DNA from 3 places in the Planctopirus sp. SH287 genome. Region 1 is predicted to be linked to each of the others. Evidence: riboswitches for the same ligand, from Rfam matches in the RefSeq annotation. Region 1 holds a riboswitch; each other region holds the start of a gene.
The links. Region 1 has a riboswitch for cobalamin ahead of SH287x_RS15340 (DUF1559 domain-containing protein). Riboswitches for the same ligand answer to the same signal wherever they lie in the genome.

Region 1 (7,232 bases):
GGGTTCTTTCCTTGGTCAGTCTTTTTGCCGGCCGGGATTGCTCAGGTGATGCGAAGCCTGAGGCCTGGTGTGACGGATCGACCCGCCGCGACGTTTCTGGCGACCTGGGCCTGTGTCTGGATCGGTTTCTTCTCGCTGGCGAGTACGAAGCTGCCTAACTATGTCCTGCCCAGTTATCCGGCGTTGGCATTGCTGGTTGCCAGCTACTTAAGTCAGTGGATGGCCGAGGCACCGAACCTGCGGTCACTGGGCTTTCGCCATGCCTGCCGTATGCTGGCAATTGTCGGTGCGATTGCGATTCCGGGGTTCCTCTATGCCACCAGCATCTATTTACCGGATGAAACCTGGCTGGGTGGGTTGGGGCTGATTCCATTGATTGGCGGGATTCTGGCATTCAGTGCTGCCCAGAATGCCAAGCGGCGGCGTGCAGTTATGGTCTGTTGTGCTGCCGCGTTATTACTTTCGCTAGGGATGATGGGCGTTGCGGCTCCCCGGATCAGTCGCTATCAGGATTCGCCTTATCTGGCAAAGCTGATTCGATTGCAGGCCGGCGACCGCCCCGTACGGATTGCCACTCACAGTTATTCTGCACCAAACCTGGTTTTTTATGCGAAGCAACGCATTGAAGGTCTCAGGACGCCAGAGGATGTGACTCAATTCTTTCAGAAGTCACCCGAGGCGTATCTCATTACGCGGGCTGATCGGTTAGAAAGCATGATCGAGGCGCTGCCGCAGGACGTGACCATTCTTCACCGCTTTCCACGATTTTTGAGAAAGCACGATCTCATTGTGCTGGGGCATCAGTCACAAGCGGCATCCATGACGGCGGCTGCTGAGAATTTCGACAAGATCCGCTGGAAGTAAATGACGTTGATCTTGCCCCATCAGGCCAGCAAAACAGCCCTGCCGATCTCATTGGCACGATCAGCAGGGGTGTGAGAAGGTCTCGGTGCATTCCTCTTGGAGAAAGCTGGATCTCCCTTGGAGAAGGCTGTGTCGCAAGGTCACGACTTGTGCCCACTGGTTTTTAACAGAGGGCTGTGATAGAAAGCGGATGGATCATCAGAAGAATTTCGCACGCATTTTTCGTGCTGAGTTCGTTTGAAATTCGGTTGGTACAACTGAACTCAACGCATCAGATTCACAACGGCGGGTTGTAATTGTATTGACGGGAGGTTTCCGGCAACGGAATTCTCGGCATGTCCGCTTGGGCGAATGTGACCAGCTCCCCGGAACCGACCTGCTTTCCTGATGCTTGTGGAAATTTGAAGAGACGAAAGGCTTGTCATATGTCGTTCTACATCGGTGAAGCACTGGCTGGTGAAGGAAATGAAATTGCCCACATCGATCTGATGATCGGTGAGAAGTCAGGCCCAGTAGGGATTGCCTTTGCCAATGCGCTGGCTGACCAGAAGGCTGGCCATAGCAATCTGCTGGCCGTGCTTACACCGAACCTGGCCGTTAAACCTGCGACGGTGATGATCACCAAGGTCACGATCAAAGGTGCCCGTCAAGCGGTGCAGATGTTCGGCCCAGCCCAGTATGCTGTGGCCAAGGCTGTGGCAGACTCCGTTGCTGAAGGCGTGATTCCCAAGGATCAGGCTGAGAAGCTGGTCATTGTTTGTGGCGTGTTTATTCACTGGGAAGCTGCTGACGACAAGAAGATCGTCGAGTACAACTACGAAGCGACAAAGCTTGCTATTGCCCGCGCCATGAAGAATGAACCCAGCGCGGATGAAATGATTGCCAAGAAGGATACCGCCAAGCACCCGTTCTCAGGTGTCTAATCGAATCTCTGATATCTCAACGAAACTCTGGCATCTCAATGAAACAGCGGTGGCCTGTCAGCTTTGGTGAAAAGGCTGCCGCTTTTGATTCCAGCGTCTGAGGACGAGTTCAAGCCACCCGGCGGGACACACAACCCGTCGGGATGCGGTGCTCGCGCTCTTATGGTTGGAACTGAATAAAGCCCTCGGCCTGGATCGAATGATCTGTTCGAGGGCCATTTCGTAGAACCCGATTGTTGATCCGAAGTTCGCTACGGAAGCTCAGCGAGGGGATTTCCCCATAATAGGCCGTGCGGTAGGCTGAGCGGCTTTTGGGGAGCCATGGTTCAGCAGCCGCGCCTTCCGGTGGGGTATGGCTGAAGTAAGACCTTTTGAAGATCCAGTCTTCGGCCATTACGGTTTGGCTTTGTATCAGGCAAAAGGCTACCAGAGCGATGAGGCCCAAAATTTTGCTTTGCGGGGAGAAGATTCCTCCCCGATCCTTTTTCAGTCTGCCTGCTGAAATCGAGTGAGCGCTCTTTTTCCTGGTAAGAAAAATCGGCGTGTGCGATTGACTGAGAGAGGGATGTTTCGTGGACATGACGTTGACTCCTTACAACAGTCGTTGCCGTTAATTCCTCAAATGAGGTGTTTTTGCAACTGAGTCCGCCTCGTGTGGCGGTCATTCTCCTAATGGCAAGTTGCATGCCGTCTTCATTGCGTTGCTAAAAGCCCCTTGAGTTGCGGTTGCGGTGAGAGCAGAACTGACTTATACCGTAAGCTGGATAGTTTTTATGGTGGGCCACATCAGCGAGTTTTTTTGAACGATACCGGAAGCTGTGGGAACCTCTTTTCCCAAGGGCCAGGAGACATGAACGAGTGACGACAACTCCCCAGGTTCGTGTTTTTTCAACGACCACCCATGATGGTTCTGGCAACAACGAGAGCCAGAAATCTGCCTTCTCCGCTGAGACTCAAACATTGAATTCGAGCGTGGAAAAAAGCACCACCAGTTCGCCGCTTGCGGCTTCCAAGCCAGCAGAGACCACCAAACTGAAATCGACCGGGCAAGGTCTATTTACCGTCTGGCACGGCCTGACATTCGGTCAGTTGTTGCGACTGATGTGGATGCGTCCGCGAATGCACTATTCGCGCACATTAAGAATTCTGTCTTTGTTTGTGATTTGTCCATTTAACTCCTTTTATGCCTTCTGGTCTGGTCTGATCTTTGGTGGCAAAGTTCGACAGACAGAGATCGCCCACCCTCCGGTGTTTATTCTGGGCCATTGGCGTAGTGGAACCACGCTGCTTCACAACCTGATGACCATGGATTCGCAGTTCACTTATCCGAATCTGTATCAGGTGATGTATCCTCAGCATTTCCTCCTGACGGAACGATTGATTTCCGGCTTGATGGAACCCTTTCTTCCAAAGACCCGTCCCATGGACAATATGCCTGCGGGGTGGAAGCTTCCACAAGAAGATGAAGTCGCTCTCCTGCTGGAAACATTGGATTCGCCATATCTCATGGTCGCGTTTCCCAATGAACGGGAGTATTACGGCGAAACCTTCGATATTCGCGACATGTCGCCGCCGAAACAGGCCCGGTGGAAAAAAGTCCTGGTCAACTTCATGAAGAAACTGACCGTTCGCTCAAACAAACCGATCGTGATGAAGTCTCCGACGCACACGTTCCGTATCGCGACTCTTCTCGAGTTATTCCCTAACGCGAAGTTTGTTTACATCCATCGTGATCCTTACGCGGTCTATTCGTCAAGCCTCCATCTCCGGCGAACGATGTTTATGGAGAATTCATTCCTTGCTCCCAGCGATAAGTCTTTATATGAGGACACGCTGGAAACTTTGGGTGTCTGCTTCAAAACTTACGAAGAAACGCGAAGTCTGATCCCTGCTGGTCAACTCTGCGAAATTCGTTACACCGACTTGGAACAAAATCCGGTCGAGCAAATGAAACGGGTCTATGACGAACTGGGCTTTGAGGGTTGGGATCGCATGCAGCCGGTTTTTGAACACGAAGCCATCGCGATGTCTGAGTATAAGAAGAACAAATTTACTCTCGATGAAGCGACCCGGAAAACGATCTATGACCGGGTGAAATTCTTCTTTGACAAGTATGGCTACGATCCCCAATTGCCATCTGCCTCAGCGAACAGATAAAAGACAATCTGTTTTTGAGGGCCCGGTTGCTAGTGAACAGGCGGGTTGCGCAAAGCCTTAACCCGCCCTACATAAATTCGCTGCTGAATCATAAGGCAAGCTGCCAAGACCGATCAGAATTCTCCGACAACCTCTCCGCCCTGATAGGAGAGAATCGCGGCGTAGAGTTTGTGGTCAATGTTTTCTGAAACAAAACGAGAGCTGCCATCCAGAAAGAGGAAGTGGACACCGCCTTCATGGTGAGAATGGAATTCCTGTTCACCGATGTCACAGGCTGCGATTCCAGTGGGAAGATTTCTTAGTTGGACCGCATTGGTTTGAACCTCACACCCCTGCCAGGCACGTCCTGCCTGGATATCAATAAATCCCCGGCGTGCATTTAGCGGCACCGATTGGGCATGCATGTTCTTGACGCCAGCCCACAGGCCAAACCAGGCGCGAGGAGCTTCACCAATCCAGATCGTATTGGTTGTCCCGTCAGTGATGTGTTTCATCCCCAGGCATTTGCTATTGCCGATGACGGCGGGCCCACGGGGTGGGTTATTGCTACAAGGACGATTAGTAGATCCTACGGGAGAAGGGTCGCACCGGAGTCCTTCATCCCCATAGTTTGCTCCGTAATCATTCCGACCATAGAGGACTGTCGCAGGGGTCGCGGCAGTGGGGGAAATCCCTTCCGGCTTTGGCAAATAGGAATCCGGATTGGAGGGGCAAACAAAAAACGGAAGGTTCTTTTGCGCAATGGGCATGTTCGTGGGAGAGGTATACCACTCGTCCTTATTAAAAGCTGTGTACATGCCTGCTTGATCAAGGAACGGAAGGAGTGCAGCTCCCCAACTCAATTTGCCACCGATCGCAATGGTCGTAGCTATAGGGGCTGAGCCCAGTCCCGGTCCTCCTTTGGGGAACACCTGATAGACGTCATGATAATTGTGGGTGGCCAGCCCGATCTGTTTGAGATTGTTTTTACACTGTGTGCGGCGGGCGGCTTCGCGGGCTTGTTGAACGGCGGGGAGGAGCAGGCCGATCAGAATGGCGATGATCGTGATAACGACCAGCAATTCAATGAGCGTGAAGCCATTGCGAGAAGTTCGCTGCGAAGTCTGAAGCGGGCAAAGGCGGGGTGTGATCAAAGGCATTGGGCGGGCTTTCTGGGCTGGCCCATGGCGACGGCCGCGCGGAAAGACATCGGCACCAACACCGGACGCCGAAACATGCCTCACCGAGATGCTTTAAGGCCGAAGCATCATGGGATGGTCATGTCGGGCCGTATTCTGACTCACAGATCAACAGTCTCCAGACGCCTTCCCACGATCCTTTCCCGCATCCCTTAAAGGCTGCAAGAAACTTTCACAGTGGCTGAACACCTTCGACTCATGTTTGAGCGAACGTGCTCTGTCCGAAGACCTCCCTGTTCACAGCGGCGGTCCCGTGCCGGAATTTCACCAGCTTCCTGTTGCAGTCGCTCCTTTGAGAAAGCAACCACAACGCCCGACAGACTAAGCGGAAGTCTAATCGTCAGTCTTCAGGTCGTCCAAGTGAACAGAGAAATCACATTGAAATTTGGGAAGCAGAAATCGCTGTCAATAGGCAATGATCATGCCAACAGACATGCTCCAAGAGCCTTAGAAAGGTGCATGCACTCACGGAAAGGGGGGGGATCCACCAATGGAAACATCCAGGGAATCTCATATCATTATATAGCCCATCTCATGGCGGGATTGGCAAATCAAGTTTTCCTAATTTTCTCCGCCACGTTTAAAGGAATTGAACAATGCCATCTCCAGCGCCTCGGCAACCAAACATGTGTCGCCCAGGGTTTACACTGATCGAGCTTCTGGTGGTGATTGCGATCATTGCCATTCTGATTGCGTTGCTACTTCCTGCTGTTCAACAGGCCCGAGAAGCTGCCCGTCGGACACAATGCCGGAACAACCTCAAGCAGATTGGCTTGGCGATGCATAACTATCTCGATACTCATCGGGTGTTCCCGCCAGCTTATGTTGATCTTCGTGGAAACACTGGTTCACAAGCGACACTGGCCGACACTCATGGCCATTGGGCATGGTCAGTGTTTCTGTTGCCATTCGTCGATCAAACGCCTCTCTACTCACGCTTGAATCCCGGGCCGCAGTCGGCCACGCAAGCCATGACTAATCAACTGGCAAACATGCAGACCAGCTTGCCGGCATTTCGATGTCCATCAGACACAGGGCCGACCTTGTATAATCCGACAGATTCGGCGGGATATTGTATTACTGACACAGGCGGTACCGAGCGAGGTCTTCCATTGTCCAACTATCTGGTTTCAGGAAACACCAAGCAGGTGCGTCAAAACCGTGCGGTGAATCCACAGGATGGAACGACAGGAGCGACGGGCATGTTTTTTAGAGACAGTCGTATCTCAATGTCAGACCTGACAGATGGTTCCAGCAACACCATTCTGGCTGGCGAGAAAGCGCACATTCGGAATGGATTTATCCAAAGGGCTGGTACGCTTTATGCCGTTCGGGATCGTGATATGCTGGGGCCTGAGCATCAGGTTCACGCGTCATCCACCCGCTATTATGATCGCGGGCTTCACACTATTTCTGCCAGTTGTCATTGGGGTATTAATGCCGTACTGACAACCAGCAACAACAATGATCGCATGCCGTCATATAGCAGCTTACATACCGGAGGTGCTCATTTTGTAATGGCAGATGGGGCAGTCAAGTTTATCAGTGAAAACATCAATAACGATCAGTCAAACGGCACAGATAGCACTCTGGAACGATTAGTCTCCATCTCAGATGGCGGCGTGATTGGTGAATACTAATCGTGATTTCCGGGGAATGTGGAGGCAGGAGATAGCGTGAACACGCCCTCGGCTACACGCGTTGCCATCTACACTCAACATCCTCGTCAGCACCAGCATGTTGGTTTTTCTTTTCAGAAACCCCTGTTCGCTGTGCTCGCTTCCCGACCAGACCTGCACGCCAACAACACGCAGGTCTGTTCGGGATTTATTATCCACCAAGTGACAAGGGCTGTAATTATGAAACAAGCATCAATCGTCCGTCAATTGTCAGCAACATGGTTGAGTTGGGGCTGCCTTTCCACAGTATTCCTAGTGATCACAGGCTGTGGTGGCGGTAGTAATTCTCCTCCGTTAGGTACCGTCTCAGGGACAGTCACTATAGACGGCAATCCACTCGAAGGCGCTGAGGTCATCTTTCAACCTGCTGACGGCCGAGCATCCTCAGGAATAACAAACTCTCGAGGGATCTACACACTGGCTTATACAAT
Region 2 (7,232 bases), 330 kb from region 1:
TCAGGATGGCTATGGCATGAGCGCTTTAGCGACTGGTGAAGAATCCATTGTGGCCAGCGATACCACCCTGGGAACCCATGGATTCCTTTCCACCAACCCCAAAATGAACGCGATTCTGGTGATGGCAGGCCGTGGAATTCAGGCAGGCGCCACATTAGGAACCGAGAAGTCACCCGGGATGGTTCGCAATGTAGATGTAGCACCGACCATTGCCCATCTCCTGGGGATCAAACTCCCGCAGGCCGATGGCCGGGTGTTGAAAGAAGCCCTCGCGGCCCCCGCACCATAATCTGTTGCGACACAACTTCAAGAGGCCGTCAGAATCGAACAAGATCTGGGCAAATAGAAACAAGCCCGTCTGAGACAGATCCCGGGATTCAACGACGCGTTATGTGCGGCGCATTGTGTACCATGCTTGCGGCTTTGAGCAAGCATTTTTTGCGATCGCCAACGCGCCATTTCAAGTTGTGATTCGTATTAAAGACGTCGATGCCCACTCTGGTCGGCCATGGAAGTCTTCTCATTTAATCGGCGAGGGTTTTACCTGCTGAAGTGCTGTTTCTTGCAGGAGTGAGGTCGCCTCGACATCGAGTCTTGCTGACTAAAAACTGGCTTGGCACTCAATCATCTGAGGCAACTCCATTAAATTGTTTAAGCGAAGACAACACAACGAACGCGTCTTTACCCTTCAATGCTGACAAAATAGAGGGAGAAGGCTGGCATTCCGGCTTTGGCTGATAGGTGGAATGTATGTTTCCTCGGAACGACCCTTGTTTCCGTAAGAGACAGCATGATGATAACGCAACGTGACTTCGACAGACTGAATTCTCTTCCTTGCGGCCGAACAGTTCACGCTCCTCATACACACCGCTTTCGTCAAGGTGCTGCCGCTGTGGAAATGGCGCTTGTCGCACCGATTTTTGTCCTGTTGATTCTGGGGACAATTGAGTTCAGCCGGGCGCTTTCGGTCAGCCAGCTCCTGACTTCCGCGACGCGGGATAATTGCCGACGGGCCATTATCAAAGGCACCACCACCGCGACAATTGTTGAGCAAACACGCAAGCAGATTAAAGAAACCATCGCTCCTGGCGTTGATAACTTCACGATTTCAGTCTTGGTGGATCGTCAGGAAGCTCAAAACCTCATCGAGAACGCTCGTCCCGGCGACATCGTGACGGTCAAAGCCGCCATTCCGGTTTCGCATATACAGTATTCACCGGGTGAGTTTCTCAAAGCGGTCACACTCAAGAGCCAATGTTCAATGACTCACGAATAACGAGAGCATGGCTCTCTATGGCTTCGTATCTCATGCGGTTTCCCTCTAAACAGTCGTGTTCCGGCAGCATGAATCCCCGGAATTTTCAGCACAAATCACGTAGCTATGCCGCGCACACTGACCCGAAGCGGGTGTAAGAGGATGTGATAATGACACCGCAAAAATCACGACAGCGATCAGCGACTCAAAGTCAAATACGAGCCATACCTCTACAATGGTCGTCGCGGCGTGGCGTGATTGCACTCAAGTCAGCCCTCTGCTTGCCACCAATCCTGCTCTTCGTGGCGATGGTGGTTGATGTGGGGATGATTGGAATGACCAATGCCCAACTTCAACAGGCTGCTGATGCGGCGGCCCTTTCCGCAGCTCATTCACTCGTCCATTCGGTGGTGCCTTCAGCCCTTGAAGCCGACTATGACCTGGCCAGAGCCACCGCAAAGACGATCACCGAATTGAATCCTGGTGCGGCTCAAGGCCGAAAACTGGCTGTCGAAGCAAGCGACATCGAGTTCTTTGCCACATCTTTTAACTCAGAAACCGGCGTGCTCATTCCTGCTGGCGGAGGGTCGGGAATATCCAACGCCGTTCGCGTGACAATCCGTCGGGATGGCCAATCCAACAGCCCGTTGACGATGACCTTTGCTCGACTGGCGGGTTACAACGTGGCTAACCTGAAACGGGAAGCAACGGCCGCCTTTTTTCCAGCCGAAGAAATCGGTGAAGGTGCTGAGATTCTGCCCATTGCCGTCGATGCCACCATCTGGTCTGCCATGAGGATAGGTAACACACTGGCGAATAAGGTCGTACCTTATGATATTGGCAATTTTCTATCAAAAATAACGATACTCGACATTCTGACGACAGCATTAGGGAAAAAGGTCCTTGACCCACTCGGTGTGCCGTTTGACTTGACTGGCAATCCGCTGATGATCATGGATCGGCAAACTTATGATCACGGAGAAGAGGCGATTTCCGGTGGGCCGGATGGTGTCTGGGAAGGACTGTTTCTTCCGCATCAACTCGAAAAAACGCTGGCAATCATTCCTATCATCCCCAAGCTTACCGGCGTGAAGTATCTACCGGGAAACATGGTGATTGTAGATCTAGGTAAACAGGCCAATTCCTCAAAACTGGTGATGAATCTTGCGAGACTGGAACGCCAACTGATCACCGGGCTGGACTTTCAGGATGTGTCAGGCGTCAATGCGCTCAATGGGCGTACAGGGTCAACATTGAAGACCCCATTTTCTGTTCCTGGTCAATACTATTTACCTATCGAATTAAAAGAGCAGTTGACAGCATCTATTGGAAAGCCACGTATCCTCTTTCTCTATGCGACAATCCCTGGTGTCATTACAACTGCTAAAGATCTCTTGCAGATACCGACTAATTTTGTAATTGTCGGCTGGGTCGGGGCCGTCGTGACTGAAGTGAATTTTTCATCCACTTTGAACTATGTGAAAATTCAGCCTGCCCCCTACCACAATTTCAAACTGGGTCGCGGGAGCGGGACAACCAGCAACGATTATTCCAGTGGTGTCTACGCCGGGCCATATCTGGTGGATTGACTTTTCGGGGGAGTCAACCCTCTGGACAATCCCATAAAAACATTCTGAGAAGATGTGTTTGCCTGGGCGAATGGCGCAAGTAAGTCTGACTTTTCAGCGATGTCTGGCGACTTCAAATCATCTTGGTTTGAGTCGTCAACATTTGATTGACGAAGCCAGCCCATGTCGGTATGTTGAGCCGCGTTGCTGGTTAACCACAAGATGATGTGGTTTCCAAAAGAGGGAATCCCGGTGAAATTCCGGAACTGCCCGGCAGCGGTGAGCGGAAACGACCGTCAACAGAGGCACTGACTTCACAGAGTTGGGAAGCGTTGACCAGTAGAAAACAGCATCGATGAGATGCTGAATGTCCGTCAGTCCGAAGACCTGCCAGCAACTGGGTGACTCAGTTCACAGGATTGCGATGACTGTCTGTCATCGGCCTGAGTCGCTTGTTCACCGAACCTTCTCGGGAAAGGGCGGTCGAGGATGAATTGTCTGAATGTCTGCGCGCGCAACCAGCGACTGATCACACACTCTATTCACAAAAATGCCTTGTCCTTGCGACAAGTGTCGTGTGCGATCGGTCAATGCGACGCAATCAGGTTCCTCGATCCCTACTTACGGGTAAGTACCGGTGACTTCGCCAGACTGTATCAATACGATGCAGAAAGAGGTCATTTCTTATGCGACGTGCCCCCCACGAATGGATCGTACGGAAGCGTGATGGTCGAAGCGTTTCCTTTGAACTTGGCCGCATTCACAATGCGATATCTAATGCGTTTCGGGCAGAGCTAAATCTTGCTGATGGCCAGCCACTCGAGACAGATGCCGCTGAAGATGTCGCAAGCGTCGTGCAATCTGTGGTTGATGATATTGCCCCTTTAGCCAGTCAGCCAAGTGGCATTGATGTTGAACGAATTCAGGATCTTGTCGAAATGGGGTTAATGGCCCGTGGTCAATACCGCGTGGCGCGTCGCTATATTATCTATCGTGCTGAACACGCGAAGATGCGAGCCATTCGTGGCGAAGAAGTCAACACATCACCACAAGTCGTGCATGTAACCCTCAATGATGGGACGAGAGTTCCATTTGATCAGTGGCGGATGCGAAAGCGCCTCACGGAAGCGGCACGCGGACTGGAAGAAGCCGTTAATATCGAGGAACTGGCCGAGGAAGTGCTGCGTTCCGTCTTTGATGGAATTTCTATTAATGATATTTACCGTGCCCAAATCCTTGCCGCCCGGTCTCGCATTGAGCGCGACCCCGCTTTTGATATCCTCACGTCACGATTGATGTTAAATGTGATCTATCAGGAGTCGCTGGGGGAAACCCCGGATGCAAAGACTCTCGACCGTCTTCATCAAGATCAGTTTGAGCATTATATTATTGATGGCGTTCGTGCCGGTCGCCTGACGCCTGAGCTTCGAGGGTTCGATCTGACTCGCCTGGCGGCGGCAATGCAGCCTCAGCGAGATAGTCAGTTTCGCTACCTGGGACTCCAGGCAATCTATGATCGATACCTGCTACACGTCAATGGTCGCCGGATTGAAACGCCTCAGTATTTCTGGATGCGTGTTTCCATGGGTCTCGCGCTGCAGGAGCAGGCGAGAGAAGACCGCGCGATTGAATTTTACAATACACTGTCGACATTTCGGTTCACATCCGCCACACCAACTCTGTTTAACTCCGGAACCCCACATCCTCAGCTCAGTTCTTGCTATCTGAGCACGGTCAGTGATGATCTTTCCCACATTTTCAAAGTGGTTTCTGACAATGCCATGCTTTCCAAGTGGGCGGGTGGACTGGGAAATGATTGGACAAATATTCGTGCGACCAACGCCCACATCCATGGGACAAATGGCAAAAGCCAGGGGGTGATCCCGTTTCTCAAGGTGGTGAACGATGCAGCTGTCGCCGTTAATCAAGGCGGCAAGAGAAAAGGTGCGATTTGCAGTTATCTGGAAACCTGGCATCTGGATATTGAAGAGTTTCTGGATCTGCGAAAGAACACTGGAGACGACCGGCGACGCACTCATGATATGAATACCGCTAACTGGATTCCCGACCTCTTTATGAAAAGAGTTCGCCAAAACGGGCAGTGGACGCTATTCAGTCCCGATCAAGTCCCTGACTTGCATGACCTTTATGGCCGAGCTTTTGAAGAACGCTACGAGCATTACGAGCGATTGGCCGATGAAGGTGAGATTGAACTGTTCCGGCGAATCTCAGCGGCTGAATTATGGCGAAAAATGCTGACCCGGCTGTTTGAAACGGGGCACCCCTGGATCACCTTCAAAGACCCCTCAAATATTCGCTCGCCACAAGACCATGTCGGTGTGGTTCATAGCAGTAATCTCTGTACGGAAATCTTACTTAATACCTCAGCCGACGAAACAGCGGTTTGTAATTTAGGGTCAGTGAATCTGGCTAACCATATTGTGGACGGCCAACTCGATCTGGAACGGTTAAAGTCCACTGTGACGGTCGCATTGCGAATGCTGGACAATGTGATTGACATCAACTTTTATCCGACCGCTGAGGCTGGCACCTCCAACCGCCGGCATCGTCCGATCGGGTTGGGTTTAATGGGATTTCAAGACGCCTTGTGCAAGTTGGGCATCAGCTTTGCCAGTGATGATGCGATTGAATTCTCGGATCGCAGCATGGAGGCGATTTCCTGTTTTGCGATTGAAGCGTCGGCCATGCTGGCCAAAGAACGTGGCACCTATTCAACATATGCTGGCTCCAAGTGGCAGCGGGGATTCTTGCCGATCGACACGCTTGCGTTTCTTGATGACGAACGCCAAGAGCACGTGCCTGTTGATCGGTCATCAACATTGAATTGGCAGGCAGCACGGGATGCAGTAGCTCAATACGGGATGCGAAACAGCAATGTTCTCGCGATTGCTCCGACAGCCACTATCTCAACGATCATCGGTGTTTCCCAGTCCATTGAGCCTGCTTATAAACATCTCTATGCCAAGAGCAACCTTTCCGGCGAATTCACACAAGTGAATGAAGTCCTTGTGGCAGAGTTGAAACAACTAGGCCTGTGGGATGCTCAACTGCTGGATGAGATGAAATACTATGATGGCTCGATTCAAAACATCGGTCGCATTCCTTTAGAAATCCGACAGAGATATTTAACGGCTTTCGAGATTGAGCCGAAATGGCTGATTGAGTGTGCGGCCCGTCGACAGAAGTGGATTGATCAGGGACAGTCGCTCAATCTTTATCTGGCAGAGCCTAGCGGACGTAAGATGCATGAAATGTACATGCTTGCCTGGCAGAAAGGTCTTAAAACGACTTATTACCTCCGCACATTGGCAGCAACTCAAGTGGAGAAGTCGACACTTGATGTGAATCGCTTTGGGGTTCAGCCGAAGTGGATGAAGAACCGCAGCAGTTCCAGTGATGTAGAAATTCATCGGGAATTGGAAGCTGCACCGATTGCTCAGACATGCCCTATCGATGATCCGACTTGCGAATCATGCCAGTAGTCGGGTATGGCCGCCTTTTCGTCCTCTTCGCCTGGCTGTCCTGACATTGCAGACCTTTATATTCATCCCTACCAATGACGACGGAGTTGTCGATGTCTTTTAATGATGCTGCATTTCTTACACCAGAAGCTCCTGGTTCCATTCCCAGTTCGCGAATTAGTGCTCGGGAAAAACGTCTGATTAACTGCCATCAAGTTGATGTGAATCAGTTGATGCCGCTCAAATATCAGTGGGCCTGGGAGCACTACCTCAATGGTTGCGCCAATCATTGGATGCCAACCGAAGTGCCAATGAATAAAGATATTGAGACCTGGAAATCAAGCAAGCTGACGGCTGACGAGCGTCGGGTCATCATGCGGAACCTGGGGTTCTTTTCTACAGCAGAGAGCCTGGTGGGCAATAATCTGGTGCTTGCAATTTTCCGGCATGTCACCAATGCCGAATGTCGCCAGTATTTGTTGCGACAAGCCTTTGAAGAGGCTGTTCACTCTCACACGTTCTTATATATTGTGGAAAGCCTGGGACTGAATGAAGGCGAAGTCTTTAATATGTACCACGAGGTACCTGCCATTGCCCGTAAAGATCAATTAGAAATGGAGTTGACGGCAGAGGTTCTCGACCCATCCTTTACGACAGAAACTTTTGAAGGTGCTCAGGCATTCCTGAAAAATCTCATTGGTTACTATCTCATTATGGAAGGGATTTTCTTCTATACAGGATTTGTCATGGTGCTTTCGTTCCATCGTCGTAATCTGATGACGGGCATTGGAGAGCAGTTTCAGTACATTCTCCGCGATGAGACTATCCATCTGAATTTTGGGATCGATTTAATCAATGGCATTCGTAATGAAAACCCCGATTTATGGACACCAGAATTCCAGCAGTCGATGATCGAGCGGGTGAGAG
Region 3 (7,232 bases), 2.4 Mb from region 1:
GGCCCAGCAGTGGCTCATTACAATATCGGCTACATCCTTCGTGAAAAAGGTGATGATCAGGCTGCGCAAGTTCATTTTGCGCGAGCCTTACAATTCAATCCCGATCTGCAGGCGGCCAGTACGATGTTGGCTCAATATCGTAAGGCTCAAATCAACGGTGCCGATACGGTACTCGCTGAGCGGGCAACCGGCCCTGCGAAGGTCAAGCAAGTCTCCAGTCAGGCGAGCGACACTCCCCAGAGTGGGTTTAGTGCTGAGAACACGGTCTATCGCACGGAAAAAATCCCGCCACCTTCGGGCTTGAATCCGGTTCAGAATGAACAGTGGATGAATCAGAGTTCTCGTTAGGTTAAAACTGTTCTGATCACTGCTGCTGCGGATAATGATTCGTCTCATTAATCTTCTGTGTCGCTTGCCAGACTCAGGTCAGGTTGCTGGAATTCCCCACAGGAATTCTATGAAACCGGAGTCGAGGCGGATGCAAACAGCGATTATTCAGAAGGTCGATGAGGCCGTAAAAGCACTTAAGGCCGGGGAATTGGTCGCGGTTCCGACTGAGACCGTGTATGGGCTTGCGGGTCTGGGGTTAGACAGTGATGTTCTGGCGAAGATTTTCGCTGCCAAGGATCGTCCGACATTTGATCCGTTGATTTTGCACATCGCCCGGCCGGGGCAGATTTCACAACTGGCGAGTGAAGTTCCTCATGATGCCCGTCGGTTGGTTGATAACTTCTGGCCAGGGCCATTGACGCTTGTCGTGCCGAAGAAGCCGCATGTTCCTGAATTGGCCACCGCAGGGTTAGGGACAGTGGCGATTCGATGCCCGGGGCATCCATTGATGCGACAAGTGATTGAACGGGTGGGGGCACCGTTGGCGGCTCCCAGTGCCAATCTTTTTGGTAGACTGAGTCCAACCACCGCTGCCCATGTTGTCGAGCAATTAGAGGGGCGAATCCCATTTGTTCTGGATGGTGGCGCCTGTGAAGTTGGCGTGGAATCTACCATTGTCGGTTTTCTGTCCGATGGTGTTTACCTTCTCAGACCCGGCGGGCTGCCGATTGAGCGGATTGAGCGAATGATCGGGCCATTAAAACGCCCGGCATCGGCCAGCAAAGAACAGTCTGCTATCGGCCAGTCTGCACCGGGGCAGTCTGCACCGGGGCTATTGCCGCAACATTATGCGCCGGTAACCCCTGTGGTTGTGATTGATCATTGGGGGCAACTTTTGCCTACGGATGGAGTGTTGACATTCAGCGAGGTTCCCGCAGGACATGTTGGCCCTATGGTCGTTCTCTCGCCCAAAGGAAATCTGAAGGAAGCGGCCAGCCAATTTTTTGAAGCCCTGCATCAACTGGATCGTGCGGGTGTCCCGAGGATTGTCGCTCTCCGATTTCCTGAGCAGGGGTTAGGGCTGGCCTTGAACGACCGGCTTTTGCGGGCAGCCGCGACTCACAGGGATTGATTGACGTTCTGGCAGTTATTCAGCGTGACAGTCATTCACGGTCGATCAGATGTCTCTGTGGGTAGAAAATCCAGTCCATTTGCAAACCGTTTTATCTGTGGTAACCTCGGAGGGACGTATGGGTGTCGAGTGGGCGTGTTGCTCATTTGAAGAATAGGGAAGACGGTGTGAACCCGTCGCGGACCCGCCGCTGTATCCGGGGACGAACGTCGCAAGATGCCACTGCGCGGAATCGCGCGGGAAGGTGCGGCCAGTAGGATGATCCGGGAGTCAGAAGACCTGCCCATTCAACGTGTTTGTTGGCCGACGTGCGCTGAGGTGAGTGTTCTTTAAGCTTTGTCTGTCTGATGTGATTTTGTGCTGCCTCCTGAAATTGAGGTGCCGCAATTCGGATCGATAAATAGCCAGAGATCACTCGTCAAATTCGTAGCGTCGGCACTCCTTCGTGGTCGAGGTTGCTGGAAATGTTTGTTTCAACATGGCTCCCGTGTGGTGCCAATGGTGCTCTATCGGTACGCACTTCACGTCGCGGCTTTACGCTAATTGAACTGCTCGTCGTGATTGCCATCATTGCGGTGTTAATTGGGTTGCTGTTGCCTGCTGTGCAACAGGCACGAGCGGCGGCCCGCACAACGCAGTGTCGGAATAATCTGAAACAACTGATTCTCGCGACGCATAACTATGCCGAGACACATCGCGGGTATCTGGTGCCCTATAAGATTGATGATGTCAATCAACAGGCTTATGTCCTGGGGGGCTTTTCCTCGAGCGTGAGAGGAAATATTCTTTACTGGTTCGGGAATGTCAACGAGGACGAACCTGATCAGTCAAGGCAGCTGGATTTCAAACGGGGGCCGTTAGCGCCCTATATGGAATCGAATCGTGCCAGCTATCAGTGCCCTGACTTTGGGCCTGCTCAAATGGAGGTCATTCGATTTGGGCAACCAGCGTCCGGCTATGCAATCAATGGCGTGATATCTCCAGGGACGAATTATGATTATGCGCCACCGACATGGTCAGCAGCGCTTGGCAGTCGACCTGTTGCCTATCAACTCAAAGACATTACTCAACTGACACAGACGGTGGCCTTTGCTGATAGTGCACAGGTCAATTTCAGCGCCAATTTTGGGGAAGTGTTTCAACTGGAACCTCCCAGCAACAATTTTCCCAATGTCCATTTTCGGCACCATGACAACGCGAATGTGGCCTTTATGGATGGGCATGTCGAATCTCGCCCCCGCCATTTTCTGGCACCGACAGGCTTCACACCGGTTCAACTGGGAAAAATGGAAGAGCATCGGTTGGGCTATATCAGTAACGGCAATCTTGGAAACTCTCTTCTGCAAGATGAACTCTACGACCGGGAATGATTCTTTAATTAAGCAGGATCATTTGACACGGTTTATCTGAGTCTATTCTGTGAGAGGATGGTGATCATTGTCGAATTCACGCTATTGGTTTTTTGGAGGAGTGCTCGTTCTGGTCATGTTGGTCTGGTGGCCGATCCTGGGAGGAAGAGGACAGATTACACCAGTGCGTGACGATGAAGTGCCACTAGTGCATTTTATTGATACTCGCTCGGGAGAAGTCTTTCCCATACGCTCACAGGAAAGAATTGAAAAGCACCCAGTAAGTGGAGAAAAAACCTTGTTTCCCGGGGCATATTGCAGCAAATGTGATAAATGGCGATTGGTGCCCAACCTCGATAACATGCAGTCCAACCCGGCTACAAGAAATTGTCCGATCCACCGGATTCCCATGGTGATTGTACGCGACGAAGAATCTCTCCATTAAGTAAAACCGGGCTAATTTTCCTCGGGCAATAGAGCTTTCAAACTCATCGGTTTTGTGACTTAGGGGTGAAATCAACGGAATGGCAAGTGGTACTCCATCTCCAGAGCATGCTATTCCGTTGGTTGTTTCCTGGAGTGGTGGGAAAGACAGTCTGCTGGCGCTGGAAGCGCTGTTACAGCAACCCGCTATATATGATGTTCGTGGATTATTGACGACTTACTGCGATGCCACCCGTCGCTCGGCCATTCATGGCATTCCGCTTTCGCTGATTGAGCAGCAGGCAGAGGCACTTCGATTGCCGCTGCTTGCTGTTCCTTTGCCGAAAGACTGCCCGAATACGATGTATGAAGAGATCCTTGGCAAGGTCTGGGGTTCGCTTAAAAGAGAGCAGATCGCTACATGTGCGTTCGGCGATTTATTTCTCGATGATATTCGTCAATACCGCGAGCAACTCTATCAATCCTGGGATGTGACTCCACTCTTTCCCGTTTGGCAGGTTTCCAGCGATGCAGTGCTTCGCCAGTTGAGAGAACGAAAATACACGGCTATCGTGTGTAGCGTTATGGCGAGTCTGTTAGATGATCGTTTCCTTGGGCGATTTCTGGACGATGACTTTATCCGCGATCTTCCCGAAGGGATCGATCTCGCGGGTGAGAATGGCGAATTTCACAGCTTTGTTGTAGATGGCCCTCTGTTTCGCAAACGGATTCGATGGGAAGCCAGCGGAATTCGTGACGAAGGGGTTTATCGCCAATTGGTGCTTCGCTGAAGCCTGTTGCATTTGATAGCTGGGAGAGAGTATGCGTCGGCCCGAGCGGATTGTCTCACTGATTGCCAGTGCCACGGAAATTGTTGATGGCTTGGGCCTGACGGATGAACTGGTGGGGCGATCCCACGAATGTGACTATCCACCTCGTATTCTTCCCCTCCCCATGTGTTCGTCAGCTAAACTCGATGTGCATGGTTCAAGTCTGGAAATCGATGAACGAGTCAAAGAGGTGCTGCGGAGTGCTACATCCGTTTATAACGTTGATGTAGACCTGTTGAATGAATTGGCCCCCACGTTGATTATCACGCAGACTCAATGCGAAGTTTGTGCCGTGAGTCTGAAGGATGTGGAAGCCGCGATGTGTGCTGTCGTGTTGAGCCAGCCACGGATTGTGGCTTGTGAGCCGAACTGGCTGAAAGATGTCTGGAGTGACATCGAGCGTGTGGCCATTGCGGCTGGTGTCGAAGAACGAGGCCGCGATCTGATTACTCGCTCACAGCAGCGTCTGGCAGAAATCGAGCGACAAGCCACTGCGCTGGAACGAAAGCCACGTGTGGCTTGTATCGAATGGATGGAACCGATCATGGCGGCCGGCAATTGGGTGCCAGAACTGGTGAGGATGGCCGGCGGCGACAATTTGTTCGGCGTGGCTGGTGAGCATTCCCCCTGGATGACATGGGACGAACTGGTTGCGTCGGAACCTGATGTTGTGCTGGTCATGCCCTGTGGTTTTGATATCCCGCGAATTCAGCAGGAATGGCCCTGCCTGGCTGAGCATCCTCGCTGGAAAGAACTCCGGGCCGTGCAGACTGGCGAAGTCTATATTGTCGATGGAAATCAGTATTTTAATCGTCCTGGGCCGCGACTGGTGGAGTCAGCCGAGATTCTGGCTGAGATCCTGCACCCTGACGTTTTCTCGTTTGGGCATGCTGGCGTCGCGTATCTACGAGCAAACTGAATAAGCCTCTGTTACGTGAACTCAGGAGAGCACACTTCTACTTGAGTGGCGATTATTGCCGATATTGGCGCATCGCATCACAACAATTGAAACAGGTCGATTCAAGCCACTGATGGTATTGAGTCGATGGCCTATATCATGACGTTAGTCTCTATTCGTTGAGAACGGGTTGAGAGCTGTCAGCGAGAGTTGCCTTGATTGTTGCTGATGTTTTTGCCGCAGGGCAATCAGGCGAGATTCCGGGATCTTGTGTCTTCAGGGAGTCATTCGATCATGCGGATTCTCTACGGAGCCAATTCGCAAGGACAGGGGCATCTTTCAAAGGCTGCCAGTCTGATTCCCGCGTTGGAAGAACGTGGTCATGAAGTCCGTCTGGTCTCTTCCGGCCCTCCTCTGCCCGCCCCCTATCAGTTCAAATGGCATCGTCATTTTGCAGGAATGCCTTATGCGGTGACCCGAGGGAAAACCGACTTTTCCCGCACAGCCCGCGACTGGCTGGTGCAGTCACCCCGGACAATGGCCAGCCTGATGTCTGTCCGTCGGATTGTGCAGGAGTTTGAACCCGAACTGATCATCAGTGATTTTGAACCCCTCACTGCCAGCCCGTTATTGGCACCACGTTGTGAAGTGTTGGCTGTCAGTCGGCAGGTGGCTTTGCTGGATCGCGATCTGGAGATTCCCGGTCACATTGCCCGGGAAGCGCGTCTGGCCCGAGCCGCCATGCGGTTATTCACACTTGGGGCGGATCGTTTTTATGGCTATCACTACGCTCCAACAAATTACCGCTGCATCCCTCCTGTGATCCGACCTGACTTGTCGTCGTTGGCGACGTCATCAAGTGCAGGACGGAGCGAGGCGGGGCACCTTCTGGTATATGCTCACTTTGCTGCGGTAGCTCCCTTGGTGGAATGGGCGGCAGCCTCCCGGGTACGTGTCGTTGCCTATGGTTTTCCTGCTTCAGAATGGATAGAGCAACCATGGGTTGTCTTTCGATCACCCAGCCGTCAGCAAATGCTGCGGGATCTGCAAAGAGCCAGAGCCGTGATGACCAGCGCCGGCTTTACAACGCCCGTGGAAGCTTTTCTGTTAGGGCTGCCTGTCACGGTTGTTCCCTTGCCGAACCAATGGGAACAGCAGGTCAATGCCTGGCAGCTTGAGCAATTAGGGATCGCCAAGTCGTGTGAAGTCTGGGATTACGAAGCCGCATGGCGGCATGAGACGCCCACAATCAATCTTGCCTTGCGACGATGGTTGTCGGCAACCGTTGATCAAGTGGCCGACTCCCTTGTCGGGCCAACCCATTTACGGGATCACCTTGGGGTCGATGCGAGCAGGCAGCCTTCTGTGAGTGACAGTTGGCAGAAGGTCGTAGCTCAAAGAAGCACGAACCGGCAAGCGGCCTAAGTGCCGTGTCACGGCTTTGTCTTGGGGTTGATGGCCGCAACGTCCTCCGTTGTCGGACTTTGCAACCTGTTTAACCCTGCTTTTGAGCATATAACAATGCACGAAGTTCCCATTTGCTGATCTATTTGCCAGCCATGGCCAGGGTGCCCAACTGATCTGGACTCATGGGGAAGATGCAAGGTACAAGCATCGCGTCAAATCTCGGGGAGCTTCCATCAGGAGCCTATCCAGCAACGCAGCTTCTGGAACTTCGGCCTCCTGTTTAGAGGATCCCGATTTTTAGAAGTGATTTTCAGGATATCCCAAAGGGACGCCATGCGCTTGTGCCATTTTCCAGCTCGACATCATGGCTGGTGGCTCACTTTTTTGATGAGCGTACTGGCAATGGCTTCCTCCTGCGCAACCTGGCAGAACGACCGCAAGGTCACGTTCCAGTCTTGCCCCTGGCCAGCGGGTCAGCAGGTTCAAGAGGTTCTTAGCGTGGTTCCCGTGGGTACTGAACGTGCCGAGGTTTTGAAGCGTCTGAACAAAGCTGGTATTCAAGGGAATTATGGGGCGAACGATTCCATCTATTACTGCGATGTCTGGAAGCGGGATGAGGTGATCTGGCACATCAATGTCGCCCTGCTGTTCGATGAAGAGGGGCGGATTTACGCCACCATGCCAGATACTTCCGGGCAAATGGTTGAAAGCCCTCGCTCGGCTCAGGGAAAGTCCCCGGCAGCGCAAAATGACGCGCCAGCCGGTCAAAATGAAACAACGACTGACCCATTTCTCCCCTGAATCGGGGCTTGCCATATGACTGTGCAAATGTTGCCAGTCCTGTATGCAGCACCAAGATAGAG

Region 2: linked by a shared signal. The riboswitch ahead of SH287x_RS14060 (ribonucleoside-diphosphate reductase subunit alpha) and the one ahead of SH287x_RS15340 (DUF1559 domain-containing protein) in region 1 are both predicted to bind cobalamin.
Region 3: linked by a shared signal. The riboswitch ahead of SH287x_RS06450 (DUF1559 family PulG-like putative transporter) and the one ahead of SH287x_RS15340 (DUF1559 domain-containing protein) in region 1 are both predicted to bind cobalamin.

Annotation. Positions count from the first base shown of each region.
Region 1 is NZ_CM151403.1:4,128,327-4,135,558, forward strand. It holds gene SH287x_RS15320 (ArnT family glycosyltransferase) at 1-864, shown strand, start outside; gene fae (formaldehyde-activating enzyme) at 1,290-1,787, shown strand; gene SH287x_RS15330 (hypothetical protein) at 1,948-2,181, opposite strand; gene SH287x_RS15335 (sulfotransferase family protein) at 2,646-3,944, shown strand; gene SH287x_RS15340 (DUF1559 domain-containing protein) at 4,058-5,083, opposite strand; cobalamin riboswitch at 5,193-5,453, opposite strand; gene SH287x_RS15345 (DUF1559 domain-containing protein) at 5,719-6,762, shown strand; gene SH287x_RS15350 (carboxypeptidase-like regulatory domain-containing protein) at 6,799-7,232, shown strand, end outside.
Region 2 is NZ_CM151403.1:3,798,984-3,806,215, forward strand. It holds gene SH287x_RS14045 (alkaline phosphatase family protein) at 1-289, shown strand, start outside; gene SH287x_RS14050 (TadE family protein) at 791-1,276, shown strand; gene SH287x_RS14055 (pilus assembly protein TadG-related protein) at 1,426-2,844, shown strand; cobalamin riboswitch at 3,015-3,232, shown strand; gene SH287x_RS14060 (ribonucleoside-diphosphate reductase subunit alpha) at 3,510-6,326, shown strand; gene SH287x_RS14065 (ribonucleotide-diphosphate reductase subunit beta) at 6,419-7,232, shown strand, end outside.
Region 3 is NZ_CM151403.1:1,687,619-1,694,850, forward strand. It holds gene SH287x_RS06440 (tetratricopeptide repeat protein) at 1-348, shown strand, start outside; gene SH287x_RS06445 (L-threonylcarbamoyladenylate synthase) at 479-1,462, shown strand; cobalamin riboswitch at 1,566-1,763, shown strand; gene SH287x_RS06450 (DUF1559 family PulG-like putative transporter) at 1,927-2,832, shown strand; gene SH287x_RS06455 (Dph6-related ATP pyrophosphatase) at 3,336-4,025, shown strand; gene SH287x_RS06460 (cobalamin-binding protein) at 4,057-4,983, shown strand; gene SH287x_RS06465 (glycosyltransferase family protein) at 5,257-6,387, shown strand; gene SH287x_RS06470 (hypothetical protein) at 6,772-7,170, shown strand.